Regions from separate parts of the Polyangium sorediatum genome, predicted to be linked through region 2. Evidence: riboswitches for the same ligand, from Rfam matches in the RefSeq annotation. Region 2 holds a riboswitch; the other holds the start of a gene.
The links. A riboswitch is a leader RNA that binds a small molecule or an ion and turns the genes downstream of it on or off. The one in region 2 is predicted to bind cobalamin.
Positions count from the first base shown of each region.

Region 1: another riboswitch for cobalamin. It lies ahead of QHF89_RS31380 (hypothetical protein); the one in region 2 lies ahead of QHF89_RS12970 (ribonucleoside-diphosphate reductase subunit alpha).

Region 1 is NZ_JARZHI010000037.1:8,141-15,662, reverse strand. It holds gene QHF89_RS31395 (TonB-dependent receptor domain-containing protein) at 1-133, opposite strand, end outside; gene QHF89_RS31390 (serine/threonine protein kinase) at 211-1,926, opposite strand; gene QHF89_RS31385 (hypothetical protein) at 2,052-2,672, opposite strand; gene QHF89_RS31380 (hypothetical protein) at 2,824-4,026, opposite strand; cobalamin riboswitch at 4,195-4,351, opposite strand; gene QHF89_RS31375 (protein kinase domain-containing protein) at 4,727-6,475, shown strand; gene QHF89_RS31370 (hypothetical protein) at 6,511-7,149, shown strand; gene QHF89_RS50240 (BamA/TamA family outer membrane protein) at 7,032-7,522, shown strand, end outside.
Region 2 is NZ_JARZHI010000008.1:250,798-258,319, reverse strand. It holds gene QHF89_RS12985 (glutathione S-transferase family protein) at 1-338, shown strand, start outside; gene QHF89_RS12980 (hypothetical protein) at 1,041-1,661, opposite strand; gene QHF89_RS12975 (alpha/beta hydrolase fold domain-containing protein) at 1,665-2,558, opposite strand; cobalamin riboswitch at 2,766-2,976, shown strand; gene QHF89_RS12970 (ribonucleoside-diphosphate reductase subunit alpha) at 3,338-5,668, shown strand; gene QHF89_RS12965 (ribonucleotide-diphosphate reductase subunit beta) at 5,665-6,687, shown strand; gene QHF89_RS12960 (hypothetical protein) at 6,732-7,522, shown strand, end outside.

The DNA.
Region 1 (7,522 bases), on a different contig from region 2:
TCGCAGGGCCCGCGGCGAGGGCCGTGGCGCAGGCGAGGGCGAGCGCGACGAGCGCGCGCGTGCGGCGCGAGCGTCGTGGTTCCTTGGAGGCAGAGGGCGCGTCACGGTGGGCGGATGAGGGCTCGGACGACATGGCGGTTCCTCGGGGGCAAACCGCACTCTACACGAGCATTCACCCGCCCTGATCGCCATTTCGGCGGAGCACGCGCGTCAGTAAGGATTGCCTTTGTAAGGGTCCGGCTTGTAGTTCGGATCCTTGTTCCCGCCGGTCTTCGTCGTGGCGGGCGCGGTGCGCACGGTGCCCGCGGCGGCGTCGAGCGTGACCTTCACCTTCTCCTCGACGACCGTGACCTTGATGGTCTTCGACTGGTAGCCCTTCTTCGACAGCGTGAGGCTGTGCACGACGTCGGCGGCGGCGCCGGCGCCGCGGAACGTCACGTCGCAGGGCGTGCCCCCGCAGAGCGTCTCGTTGCCCTCCATGACGCTCGCGCCGGAAGGATCACTCTCGATGTGCACCACGCGATCGCCAGGACGCGCGGGCGTCTGCGGCGCGGCCTGCGTGGGCGTGGGCGGCGGCGTCGTCGCGGGCGAGGCGCTCCCCACCGTCGTCTCGCCGGAGCCGCGCGTCTGCGTGAGCGTGATGATGATGCCCACGAAGCCGAGTACGAGCACGCCCGTGATCAACATGAAGCGCCGCTTGCCGCTCTGGCCGGCGAGCGTGTCGGGGTCGGGCAGGGACATCGGCTGCGAGGCCGCGAGCGGATCGGGGAGCGTGCTCGGGCTGCTGAAGCCGAGCGCCGCAGGGCGCGCGCCGGAGAGCGAGAGCGACGAGAGCGACGTCGAAGGGCCGCTGTCCCCAGGCGGACCCGAGGGGCGGCGCATCGGGCCCGAGAGGCCGGTCGTGTCGCCGGGCGGGAGGCTGTCGAGGTTCCGCGCGCGGAACGCGCCGGTATGCGCGTAGGGCTGGTACGGCCCCGTCATCATCTCCTCGGCGCCGCCGCCACAGCGCTTCAGCGCAGAGAGCAGCTCGTCCATGCTCGCGAAGCGGCGCTGTGGATCTTTCTCGAGACAGCGGAGGACGATCGCCTCCATCTCCTCGGAGATCACGAGGTTCGGGTTGTAGTGGATCATCGGCGGCGGCAGGTCGTTCACGTGCGCCATCAGCGTGCCGACGCCGGGGCCCTTGTCGAAGGGCACCTTGCTGGAGAGCATCTCGTAGAGCATCACGCCGAGCGAGTAGATGTCGGTGCGCGCCGAGACCTCCGCGCCCACGATCTGCTCGGGCGCCATGTACTTCGGCGAGCCCATGAACAGGCCTTGCTGCGTGAGGTCCTCCGCCTCGCCGGTCACGTCCTTGACGAGGCCGAAGTCGAGGACCTTGACGTTGTCCCGTTCATCGCCGTGTTGCGCCAAGAGCACGTTGCCCGGCTTGAGATCCCGGTGCACGACGCCGATCTGGTGCGCCTCGCGCAGCGAGCGGCAGATCTGCCGAGCGATGTGGCAGGTGCGGCCCTCGGCGAACGGGCCTTCCTCGCGCAGCACGCGGTGGAGCGTCTTGCCGTCGACGAACTCCATCGCGATGTAATAGATGTCGTCGCTCTGCCCGTAATCGAACACGGTGACGGTGTTCGGGTGCGTGAGCTTCGCGGCGATCGACGCTTCGAGGAAGAAGCGCTTGTGGAACTCCGGATCGCGGTCGCCCTCGTACTTCGGGGAGAGGACCTTCAAGGCGCAGATGCGTCCGAGCGGCGCTTGCTCGGCCCGGTACACCTTGCCCATGCCGCCGCGGGCGATGACGCCGACGATCTTGAAGCGACCGCCGATGGCCATCCCGATGAGGGGATCCGGCGCGGCCCCCTTCGGGTCATCGACGCCCTCCGCCTGCTGGTCTTGTCGGGACGCGCCCATATGTGGAACCTGGGCCATCGGGTTTGGATCCTCGGCGAGCGGCGGCCCCCAAAGGCACGCTCGGGTGCGCACAAAGTCTGCCGGTCGCGCGCGCTTGTGTCAATTCTGCTGACCACCTGCCCCGGTGAGGAGGGCGAGGGGGGTCAGCCGAGCGAGGTTCGTCCGGGGGGCGTGGGGGTCGAGGGAACGACCTGCCCCGAAGCAGGGCCCGGGCCCGGCGGCGGCGTCGAGGGGTTGATGGGCGCCCGCGGCGCCGAGGGCGGCGCGTCCGCCACGACGGCGTCGGGGAGGGTGATTTCCATCCCAACCCCGCGCGGCATGGGCGCAGCCTTGGGGATCACCGGAACCTGCACGGAAGGCGGAGTCACGGCGAGCATCGCAGGCGTGCTCACCTTGCCCGAGGCCAGCGGGCGCGTGTCCGAGCCCTCCACGAGCACGCCGTCGACCTCCATCATGAGCGTCGCAGACGTGACCACGATGTGCCGGCCGAGGCGCTTGACGAGCAGGACCGCGCGCGCGCCGGCCGACCATCGCGGCAGGACACGCGCCTTGTCGGACTCCTCGTCGACGAGCCACCCGACGAGCTCCGAGCCCACGAGCTGGGACGACGTCGCGGCCACGAGCTTGCCCGCGACCAGGCGATATCGGCTGTTCTTCGTCTCGAAGACACGATCACCGGCCACGTCCGGGCGTAGCCTTCCCTCGAGGAAGGCGTCGATGCTCACGCGGACGACGCGATCGCTGTCGGGCTCGAGGAAGTTCATGACGCCTCCCATGGGGGCACCCCGTCCTGCCTCGATTATCACGCCCTGTCACGGAGATACATCCCCCGGCGTGCGGATGCCGAGAGACCATGCGGCCGGCGTTCGGCCGCATGGTCTCCCGGGCTACCACTTGTGCGGGATCTGCAGGGGATCAGGGAACGCGGGCCACGACTGCGAGGACCGTGGTGTCCATGCCGCGTTGCCCGGCGACCCAGAGCCGATCCTGGTCGTCCGTGAAGAAGGGGAGCGACGCGCCGGGCGTGGCCGCCGAGAGGAAGACGCCGGGCATGCCCTCGGCGACGACGGCCCCGTTCTCCACGCGGTAGCGCTGGGCGACGACATCGAGCGCGTCGAAGGTCGTTCCGTCGACGGGCTGGAACGCGAGCACGCCGGCGTCATCCGCGCCGGGCGCGAGCGCGGCGAGGCTGCCCGCGTACCCTGGCAGCTTGAAGAGCGACGCGCCGGCCGTGGGCCCCGTGCCCCGTGCGACCTTCTCCGCCGCGTACCCGCGCGCATCTTGATCGCCGTTCGCCTCCGACATGATCACGAAGACGTTGCCCGCGTGATCCGCGGCGATGGGGCCGGACGCGACGCCGAACGTGTCGACCGGCAGCGGCGCGCTGCACGTCATGTCGCCGTCGGGCACGAGTCGGGGCATCGACGCTGCCGTGCCGCAGGCGTCGGCCGCGTAGAGCGCGTTCGTCTTCGTCGCGGCGTCGTTCACGGCCGAGAGCCCCGTGTAGAGCAGCCGCCCGAGCGTCCCGTCGCCCACGCCGACGCCCGCGTAGAACCCGTTCACCGGGTAACGCGCCGCGACGAGCGTGCCGTCGAGCAGGACGATCTCGCCCGTGAGATCGGAGGCCGTGTACGAGACGACCGTCCAGTCGAAGAAGGGCAGATCGATCGCTTGAGCTCCAAGGAACGTCATCGCTGGGATCTTCGTGTCGACGTCGTTCGTCGTGAGGGTGAGCTTGCCTGTCGCGCCGGCGGGCGGCGTGAGGCGCTCGATCGTCACGGAGCCGGGCGCGGGCGCGGGGCTCACCGCGACCGGGCCGCCGTGGCGCCCCCACGTCGAGGGCGCGCCGACGACCGCGTCGGATTCGTAGAGCCCGACGACGCAGAACCCTGCGTCCTTCACGGTGAAAAGATCTGCGTACGTCGAAGGGTCGAGGCACGCGCTGCCACCCCCACCACCCGCGCCGCCATTCCCACCCGCGCCGCCGCTCCCACCGCTGCCGCCGTTGCCGCCGCTGCCGTTCCCGTCGTCGCTGCAAGCGACCAACATCAAGCTCGCGCCGAGCGTGAGGGCGAGCGCGAGCCGCGTGCTCAGCCGGCGTTTCGATTCGTCGTTCATGTTCGTCTCCGTATGGGCGACACACCCGCGCCCTCGGGTCTCGTGGGCGGGATCGAACGATCCCGCCGAAGAGCGGCGCCGGCGTGGGCATGGACGGAGAGACACGGACGCGAGGGCCCCCCCGCCGCATGCTCCACCCCGGAGACCGCGATCGGGCCTCGACGCAGCAGGTTTCCTGGCTCCCGGATCGTCCTCGGGCGGACCTTCCCGCGCGTTCGCGCCTCCCTGGCTCGCACCAGCGAGGCGCTCTCCGCGCAGTGGCTCTTCCGCCTTCGTCCCCGGCTACAGTGGCGGGGGCCGCGCCGGCATGGTCACCGGCTTCCCTGTTGTCCGGCGCGCGCGTTCGATGAGCCTTCGCTCGGCGCACGCGCGCGCCCACTGCTCGAGATCGGCGGGCCCCTGAACTTGCATCCCGGGGTCCGCACGGGGCGGCGTAGGCGATGAACGAGCGTGCAGTCAAGAAGAGGTTCATCGACCGGAGCGCTCGCTCACTCGATGGCCTTTCGGGCGTGGGGAGGCGGCCACGGGGGGGCCACAATGGACAGGGGAGGGGGGTACGTACGAGAGGGGCCACAGGCCACCCGGACCACGAGGTGGGCCCGGACCGACCCCGAAACCGCGGAAAACGCTTGTTCGCGCGGGGAAGGTACTCGTTCTTGAAAAGGACTCGTTGCGCTCTCGCCCGAGATGGACGACGCTTGTGGGAAACCAGCACCGTCCCGACCCACTGGGCAACGAGGCGGCTGACCCTCTTCTCGTCGTGACCAACAGAACTCCTCCCCCCCCGATCACTCCCGGAACGGTCATCAACGACCGCTATGAAATCCGACTAAGCCTCGGCAAGGGTGGCATGGGCGAGGTCTTCCTCGCATTCGACCGTTCGACGCAGCAAGAGGTCGCGCTGAAGGTCGTGCGCGAGGAATCGCGCATGCCTGGCGACGACGAGGCGCTGCGGCAAGAGCTCTTGCTCGCGCGATCGGTCGCCCATCCCAACGTGTGCAAGGTCTTCGATCTCGCCCCGAGCCTCTGGGGGCCCATCCTCGTGATGGAGAAGATCGCCGGACAAACCCTCCACACGCACATCCGGAAGAAGAAGGCTCAAGGCGGATACACCGCTGACGAGTTCCGGAAGATCGCGGCGGAGGTGTGCAGCGGCCTCGCGGCGATCCACGCGCAGGGCCTCGTGCACGGCGATCTCAAGCCGGGCAACGTGATGGTGAGCGAAGGCCGCACCGTCATCCTCGACTTCGGCTTCGCGCAGGAGCGCGCCCGCGCCTCGGCGCGCCGCCCCGGGGCGCCTCCGGACGGCGGCACGCCGAACTACATGTCGCCCGAGCGCCTGCGCAACGGCGGCGCCAGCGTCGACGACGACGTCTACGCCATGGTGCTCACGCTCTGGGAGATGTGGACCTGCCGCGTCCCCGAGCCTGGCTACAAGCCGCGCGCGCGGCCCATGCGTCAGCAGATCATGTTCGACGTGCCCGCGGGCCTGGCGACCGACGAGGTCAAGCAGATCTTCCGCGGCATGAACGAAGACCCGACGATGCGCCCCCAAGCGCGTCACCTCCGGTTCTTCAACCCGACGCAGCTCACGACGAGCCCGATCCAGCTCCCGCGCGAGCGGCTCGAACCCGGGCCTCCGCCGGGCCGCGCCCAGACCGCCGCGTTCACGCCCGGCGCCCAATCGCTGCTCATCACGTACGCGACGAACGCGCCGGAGATCGTCGGGCAGATCCTGCCCCTCGACAAACCGATCATGACGCTCGGTCGTCGCGCCGATCAGGACCTCGTGATCCCCGAGGCCACGGTGAGCGGCCAGCACGCGCTGCTCCGTTGCCAGTCGGGCTCGTGGACGATCGAGGACCTCGGCAGCACGAACGGCAGCTACGCGGAGTTCGGCTTCGAGCGCAAGAGCCAGATCACCTTCATGCACAACGGCGAGGTCCAGGTCGGCGAGTGCCGCCTGAAGCTCGTCAGCTTCGGCCCCGAGTCGCCCTCGCACAAGCGCGCGCGCCAGTACCTTGCGAAGCGCGACGGCCTCACGGGCCTGCTCGTGCGCGAGCACCTCATGAAGGCCATCGACGAGGACGGGCTCTTCGCCGAGTGGGCCGAGGTGAACGTGCAGGTCGCGCGGTACGAGCTGCGCGGCCCGAACCGGCAGGTGAGCGAGAGGCCGACGATCCTCGAGATGCTCGCGCTGCGCAAGGCGGCCCAGCGCGTCGTCGACCTGACGGAGATGCTCATGCTGAGCCTCACGCCCGTCGTCGCCGGCCGCACCGGGCCGCTCAAGTTCGTGGTGTCGATGGTCGGCCACTCGCTCGAAGAGGCCCGCCACGTCGTCGAGCAAGTCCTCTCCCAGGTGCAAGGCACGCTGCCGGACTCACTCGAGCTCACCGCCACCATCGTCAAGGGCGAGCCGGGTCGACCGGCCCGGACCCTCCTCGACTAACCCCGTGATTTCCCGGTGAAGAACTTCGGCCGACGATGATCAGGCCCCCGCTGTCGTCGAGCCCGCCGTCGCAGCCGTCTCCGTACCGTTATCTCGGTCGCGGCGGGGGCGAGCGGCCCGTGCGTATGCAGATCATCTTCGCGCTCGTCGCGGGGATGATCCTGGTCGCCGTTCCTCTGTACCTCTGGCGCGGCCCGCGGCCGGACTCGATCCCCTCGGCCGACGCGGCCGTCGCGGACGCAGGCACGACGGACGCGAGTGCGCCGGTCTTCGTGGTCGATGCGGGCCCGCCGCCGGTCACCCTCTCCTCGTTCACCACGATTCGTTGCGAGAACCCGGGGCCCGGGAAGACCCCACCGGAGCGGTGCGATCACGTTACCTTCTTCGAGGACGGCCTCGCCCGCGCCATCCGCGAGAACACAGCGTGCGCGCCCACCGGAAAGTCGCAAACCACCGTGAGCTTCGTGCTGGAGATGGACTTCCGCACGAAGAAGACGAACCTCTTCGTCGGCAAGTCGTCGAGCATCAAGCGCGACAAAGCGAAGGAGCTCCTCCGCTGCGTCAAGCGTGCGATGCCGAAGCCCGACTGGCCCACGATCCCGCACCAGTACGTCCGCTACAAGGTGAACGTCGTCGCGACGTATCCGGCCGCAGACAACAAACTCTCGCTCTAGTCCTCGCGGCCCTCTTCGTTTCGTCGTTCTCCTCGTCCCTCGCGGAGGCGGCCGAGGAGAGCGACGAAGCGCCGCCGCCGCCCGCGTACTCGCCGTACGAGCGTGAGACGATCAAGGCGGTCCTCGCGGCGCAAGGCAAGACGATCGACGAGTCGCCCGAAGGCAAGACCATCGAGGCCATCGACGTCGTCACGCTCGACGTCATCGAGCAGCGCGATCCGGTCCCGAACTTCGTCAACATCTTCCACGCCACGACGCGCAAGTACATCGTCCGCCGCGAGGTCCTCCTCGAGCCGGGGCAACCGTACAAGCAGGATCTCGCCGACGAGACGGGCCGGAACCTCCGCAACATCCCGCAGTTCTCGCTCGTGCT
Region 2 (7,522 bases):
CGAACGCAGACGTCGCAGCCGAGACCATCAACGACTGGCGAAGCAAGTTCGCCCCCGTGCAATTCGCCGCATTCATGCACACCGATCAAGCCGTGATCGACAAGTACTGGGCCGACCTGCCCGCGACGCTGCGCACCGCAGAAGGTCTGCTCGGAAGCTGTACCTGGTTCGGCGGCGGAGAGTCGCCGACCTACGCCGACGTGCTCGCCTTCGACACCCTCGACAACCACCTCAGCACAAAGCCCGAGAGCCTCGCCGACTTCCCCAAGCTCCGCGCCCTCCACGACCGTCTCCGCGCGCTCCCGAGCGTCGCCGGTTATCTCGAAAAGCGCGCCTGAGCTGGGGCGTCGCCCCAGGCCCCAGGAGGGGGCTGTCCGCCCCCTCCACCCCGGACCAGCGAGGCGCTGGACCCAGGATCGATGAACTGCGCAATGCGCAGTTCATCGAACGGGCCGAGGCAAGGTCCGTGGCGAGTCTGCCAAGCAAGGTCGCAGCGTAGACAAGTCCCGGTGGGAGAGGACGAGATCTGCCAGGGGCTTGGTAGCAATCAGCGCGCCCGAGCCGTCGCCCCCCGCAGAGGCTCGACAAACGACGTCAGCCCTCGTCCTTGTTTGTTCCGCGCCGTGACGAGTCACCGCTCCACCGCCCAGCATCAAGCACGGAACGGAACAAGGCGCGTCAGCGCGAAAGGGAACGTGTCTCGGCGCCGGACACGGTGCGACGCGTGGACCCCGAGGAAGGTCGAGCCCAAAGACAAGGCCCGGAGCCGGCCGACGGTCCTTGTCGAGCCGCGAAACACGCGCGGTAGGACCTCGCCGGAGCTTGTCACAGGGGACGACCCGAAAGCGCCCAGGCCAACGGCAGGAAGCGCGCCGCGTCCCTCGGGCCGTCGTCCGGCGGAGGCGTTTGTCGCGCCGCCAAACAAGCACCGTCGACGGCAGAGGGCACGTGTTCAGCCAGATTCCAGGCCTCTTCCGCCGTCTCCACCGCGTGGCGGAGCGTGGATCTCCTCGCGGAGCGTCGCGACGCACCCGATCCGTTTATGGTTTCCGCGAGGTCACGATGCGCCAGTCATCGAATCGCACGCCGATCTCCGGACCGAGGCCAAAGATGACGTCGGTCAGGCTGGCCAAGCCCTGGACGCCGACATAAAGCGGCCCATAAACCTTCGCGCCCACCGCAGCCTGAACCCCGAGCCGCATGTTGTCCCCGAACATGAACTGCGGACCGAAGCGCGCATAAAGGAGGGAACCATCGATGCGGACGGCCGGCGTCACCGCGAGGCGGAACCCCGGAAACCCCCACGCATCCTTGATCGGAATCATCCCCGAAACCGCGAGCTCGAAGGCAAGGGACCTCCACACCCGGATCGCAGGCGCGATGTCGATCGGAACCCAGCCGCCATTGTCCAACGAGTGAACCTCGCCATACCCGAGCGTGACCATGCTGTATCCGACGACAGGCGTGACGCCGACGCCGATCCGGAAAGGAAAGGAGATGCCGGGGGGCGGACGAAGCTCGGGGGCCGGTGTCGCAGCACGCGCCGGCGCGGGAGGCGTCTCCGGCGCAGGGGCGGCCTCCTCTGCCGCCAAGCGCCCAGCGCCGAGCAGGACGACCGTGGACGCCGCCACCCACGCGGGAAGTGTCTTTCGAATGCGCATGGGTCAGAGCCTCGTCGACAGCCAGTCGATGGCGCGGTTGCTCTCCTCGATCGCGTCGATACCGTGGCCGACGCCTTCCAGGAACGTGATCGAGACGTCCTGGCCCGCCCCTTCCGCAGCAGCGCGGAACCCGCGCTGCGTCTGCGGCGGGACAATCGTGTCGGCGGTCCCTTGCAGGATGAGCGACGGGATCTTCGGCCCCGTCCGCAGGTAACTCGCCGGGTTTGCATCCGCGAACCGCGCCGCGTCGTCCGCCGTGCTGGCGCCGTCCGGAAGATCGAGCCAGCGGGTCATGTACGCCCTGACCCACCACTCCTCCGACGTGTCGTACACGGCAGCGAGGTCGTTCGCGCCGTAAAACGACACGACCGCCCCCACCGCGACGCTCTCTTCGTGGGGACACCACGTGGGCTCGAACCTCGGCTCGTCCTGCGCATACCCCGCCATCATCGCGAGGTGCCCGCCGGCCGACCCGCCCGCCGTGGCGACGCGGTCCGTGTCGATCTTGAAGGTCGAGGCATTGGCCGAAAGCCATCGAAGCGCGCAACGCACATCTTCTATCTGCGCGGGCCAGGGGGAAAGCGCGCCGCCCTCGTCCTTGGATTCGTTCGCGAGCCGGTAATTGATCGAGACGCCCACGAAACCCCGGCTGGCTGCATTCTCGATGGCGCCGCGGTAGGTGCTCAGATCCCCGAACATCCAGCCGCCGCCGTGAATGAAGACGAGGGTGGGGAACGGGCCCGGCCCTTCCGGGACGCGGATGTCGAGCGTCAGCGGATGCTTGCCCTGAGGCGTCGGGGCTTCGGCGTACGTGATCTCCCCCTCCACAGGGGCCTGTGCGCAATGTATCAACCCCATCGCCATCAGGCCTACGGCTCCCTGCATTGCGCGTGTCATGCCGACGCTCCTTACCTCCATCACGCCCCGATGCACTCCACGGTTTTCAGACGAGCACATCCTCGACGGCTCGCGTTTGGAGAGGACGACCTCCCCGCCCCGCGACCTCGGGGCCTCCCCGTCGACGTACGGCCCGAAGTTCACACGTACATTCAACGACTTACGCCTCGTCCCAACATCCCCGTTGACATCCCGCCCGACACGACCATAGGGTGCGCCCGTGCTGGTGGTTGGGCCTCGGCCCGGCCTTAAAAAGGGAACCCGGTGAAACTCCGGGACTGCCCCGCAGCGGTCATCGAGAACGAAATTCGCCTCATGCACTGGGACCTTCGGGGCCTGGGAAGCGGCGAAAAGTAGGAACCCGGCAATCGCCGAAGCGCTCGTGAGTCCGAAGACCTGCCTGCACCCGACACCGAGGAGACATTCGGCGTCGGTTTCGACCTGGGAGCCTCGTGGGAGGGCAAGAAGGTCCGAGCCGCGCCCCTTCGTACAGCGCGTCCCGGTCTCGACCTGTCCCCTCGTGCTGGTGTTCCAGTCGCCCGCGGGGGCGAAGGTCGGTCCGAAGGCTCCCCACGTTTCCAGCGCGGGTGCACGTCGGCCGGCTTCCTCTCTCGCGGGTTTCCACCCGAGCGGTCTGGTCCTGCTCGGAATCCGGAGGCCGGAGAGGAGGCAGCCTGATGCATAACGATACGAGCCCGAGCAGCAACGGCGCGGCGCCGTCGCGGACGACCCCACGGACGACGAGCTCGACGGCTGGCGACGTATATACACAAACGACCATGCGCGTGACGAAGCGCAATGGATCGAGCGAGCCTGTCGACGTCAACAAGATCGTACGCGCCGTGGGCCGATGCTGCGTGGGGCTCTCGGACGTCGATGCCCTGCGCATCGCGACCAAGACCATCAGCGGCCTTTACGACGGCGCGACGACCCGCGAGCTCGATCAGCTCTCGATCCAGACGGCGGCCGGGCTCATCGTCGAGGAGCCACAATACGCGCGGCTCGCGGCCCGCCTCCTCTCGACGTACATCGAGAAGGAAGTCCGCAACCAGGAGATCCACGCGTTCTCGCAGTCGATCGCCGCGGGGCATCGCCTCGGCCTCGTCAACGATCGCCTGCAATCATTCGTCGCGGCGAACGCACGCAAGCTGAACGACGCGCTCGTCCCGGAGCGTGATCGCGAGTTCGAGTATTTCGGCCTCCGGACGGTCTACGACCGCTACCTGCTCAAGCACCCCGCCTCGCGCCTCGTCCTCGAAACGCCGCAGCAGTTCTTCCTGCGCATCGCCTGCGCCCTGTCGGAGACGGTCCAGGACGCGCTCGGGCTCTACCACCTGTTCTCGTCGCTCGAATACCTGCCGAGCTCGCCGACGCTCTTCAATGCAGGGACGCGCCACGAGCAGCTCTCGAGCTGCTTCCTCCTCGACTCCCCCGAGGATCACCTCGAGACCATCTACCGGAGTTACACCGACGTCGCGATGCTCTCGAAGTTCTCGGGCGGCATCGGCCTCGCGTACCACCGTGTCCGCTCGCGTGGCTCGCTCATCGAGAGCACGAATGGATACTCCAATGGCATCGTGCCCTGGCTCAAGACGCTCGACGCCTCCGTCGCCGCCGTCAACCAGGGCGGCAAGCGCAAGGGCGCGTGCTGCGTGTATCTCGAGCCGTGGCACGCGGACATCGAGGCGTTCCTCGAATTGCGCGACAACACCGGCGACGAGGCGAGCCGCACGCACAACTTGAACCTCGCCAACTGGGTCCCGGATCTCTTCATGAAGCGCGTCGAGGCCGACGCGAACTGGAGCCTCTTCGACCCGAAGACCGTGCCGGACCTCCCCGATCTCTATGGCGAGGCCTTCGAGCGCCGCTACGAGGAGGCGGAACGAGCGGGCCTTTCGCTGAGCACCATCAAAGCACGTCACCTCTATGCGCGGATGATGCGCACGCTCGCGCAGACCGGGAACGGCTGGATCACGTTCAAGGACAAGTCGAACCGCGCCTGCAACCAGACGGCCCTCCCGGGCCGCGTCGTGCACCTCTCGAACCTCTGCACGGAGATCATCGAGGTGACGTCGAGCGACGAGGCGGCGGTCTGCAACCTCGGCTCGATCAACCTCGCGCGGCACACGCTCCAGGCCGAGGGCCGCGTCGTCGGGGTCGACTTCGAGAAGCTCGGCCGCACCGTGCGGACCGCGGTCCGGCAGCTCGACCGCGTCATCGACCTGAATTACTACCCCATCACCATCACGCGGGGGTCGAACCTGCGGTGGCGACCGATCGGGCTTGGTCTCATGGGGCTCCAGGACGTCTTCTTCCAGATGCGCCTCGCATTCGACGCGCCCGAGGCCCGCGCGCTCTCGAAGCAGATCTCGGAGGAAATCTATTTCCACGCGCTCACGGCGTCCGTCGAGCTCGCCGAGGAGAAAGGGCGCCACCCGGCATTCGAAGAGACGCGCGCCGCGCGGGGCGAGCTTCAATTCGACGCGTGGGGCGTGACGCCGGACGACCTTGGGCGCTGGGAGCTGCTCCGCGCCCGGATCGTCGCGCACGGCATGCGCAACTCGCTGCTTTGCGCCATTGCGCCGACCGCGACGATCGCCTCCATCGCCGGCTGCTACGAGTGCATCGAGCCGCAGGTGAGCAACCTCTTCAAACGGGAAACCCTCTCCGGCGACTTCCTCCAGGTCAACCGTTACCTCGCCCGCGAGCTCAAGGCGCTCGGGTTGTGGACGGAGGCGACCCGCTCGCGCCTCAAGCTCGCGGAGGGCTCCGTGCAGCGGCTCGACGAGCTGCCCGAGGAGCTGCGCGCCGTCTACCGCACGGCGTGGGAGATCCCGATGCGCTCGCTCATCGACATGGCCGCCGATCGGGGGGCCTTCCTCGACCAGAGCCAATCCCTCAACCTCTTCATCGAGAGCCCCAACATCGGCCAGCTCTCGTCGATGTACTTCTATGCCTGGAAAAAAGGCCTGAAGACGACCTATTACCTGCGCTCGCGCCCCGCGACGCGTATCGCGAAGGCCACGGTCGAGGAGCCCAAAGCGACGACGGACGACGCCGCCGTGGCGTGCTCCCTCGAAAACCCCGAGAGCTGCGAGGCCTGCCAATGAGCGCCGCTGCCCGTCCCGCCCGCCTGCTCGACCCGGGCCTTTGCCTGACGCTCCGGCCGATGACGTACCCGAAATTCTTCGAGATGTACCGCGCGGCCATCAAGAACACGTGGACCGTCGAGGAGGTCGATTTCTCGACCGACGTCGGTGATCTCAAGAAGAAGATGAACGACGCCGAGCGGCACCTCGTGCAGCGCCTCGTCGCCTTCTTCGCGACCGGCGATTCCATCGTCGCGAACAACGTCGTCCTGAACCTGTACAAGCACCTCAACGCGCCCGAGGCGCGGATGTACCTCTCGCGGCAGCTCTACGAGGAAGCGCTCCACGTGCAGTTCTATCTGACGCTCCTCGACACGTACGTCCCCGACCCGGAGGACCGCCACCGCGCGTTCGCCGCGGTCGAGAACATCCCGTCCATCCGGAAGAAGGCCGCGTTCTGCATGAAATGGCTCGACGCCACGCGCGGGCTCGAACGGCTCGACGCGCGCGCCGAGCGACGCGCCTTCCTCCTGAACCTCATCTGCTTCGCGGCTTGCATCGAGGGCCTCTTCTTCTTCGGCGCATTCGCGTACGTGTATTTCCTTCGCTCCCGCGGCCTGCTCCACGGGCTCGCAGCGGGGACCAACTGGGTCTTCCGCGACGAGAGCGCGCACATGGCCTTCGCCTTCGAGGTGGTGAAGACGGTGCGGCGCGAGGAGCCGGAGCTCTTCGACGACGCGCTCTCCAGCGCGGTGGTCGCGATGATCGAGGAGGCGATCGATTGCGAGATGCAGTTCGCCGAGGATCTGCTCGGGGACGGCATCGCCGGGATGTCGACGCGCGACGTGCGCCGTTACCTCGAATTCTGCGCGGATCAGCGCCTCGCGACGCTGGATCTCCCGAGGCGCTACAAGACAAAAAACCCGTTTTCGTTCATGGACCTCCAGGACGTGCAAGAGGTCACGAACTTCTTCGAACGGCGCGCCTCGGCCTACCAGGTCGGCGTGTCGGGCGAGGTCGTGCTCGACGCCGCGTTCTGACGCGCCTGCCCGCCCGCAGGCGTGGTAGCCTCACGCCTGCTGCGATGTTCACCGAGAATCCCTTTCAGCGCCCCGAGACGGCGGCGATCGCCGGGGCCCTCGGCGGCGCGGCGGCGTTCGTCGTGGGAATGGGCGCCTGGGCCCTCGGGACCACGTTCTCGGCGCGGCGCGAGGCGCGGGCGGCGCGGCGCGCGCTCGGCAAGGCGCAGGCCACGCTCGCGGGGCTCGATCCGGGGACGAACGTCACGCTCGAAGGCGTGCTGGAAGTCGTCGGCGAGCCGGGGGCCCGGTTCGAGGACGGCGCGCCCGCCGCGGCGGCCACGGCCGCGGGGCCGTATTGCGCGGCGAATGCACGGGCGCCCCGGCTGCGGCTCGTGCTGCGGGACGGGACGGTGGATCTGCGCGGGAAGACGCGGGTCGTGGCGGGATCACGCGAGGCGCGGGACGGCGCGATCGACGTGCTCTCCGAGGAAACGGCGACGCGGATTCGCGCGGCTTGCGGGGACACGGATCCCCTTCCCGCAGGGCCGCTCCGCATGCGATCGGTCGCGCACGGAGATCGGGTCCTCGTCGCGGGGAGAATCGTGCAGGCGGAGGAGACCCCCGGCGCCGCGGGGTATCGCGAGCGCGGCGCGCCGTGGACGCTGGAGGCGCCGTCGTCTGCGGATCGAGCGTCCGAGGTCCTACGAATCGCGTTCGCAGGGGTGCCCGTGGTGTCGGGCGTGATGCGGACGGCGTTCTCGCGGTGGCGACTGCGAAAGATCGCGCCGTATGCCTTGCAGGCGGCGGCGTTTGGAGCAGCGCTCGGCGTCGGGAAGGCCACGTACGACGTGCA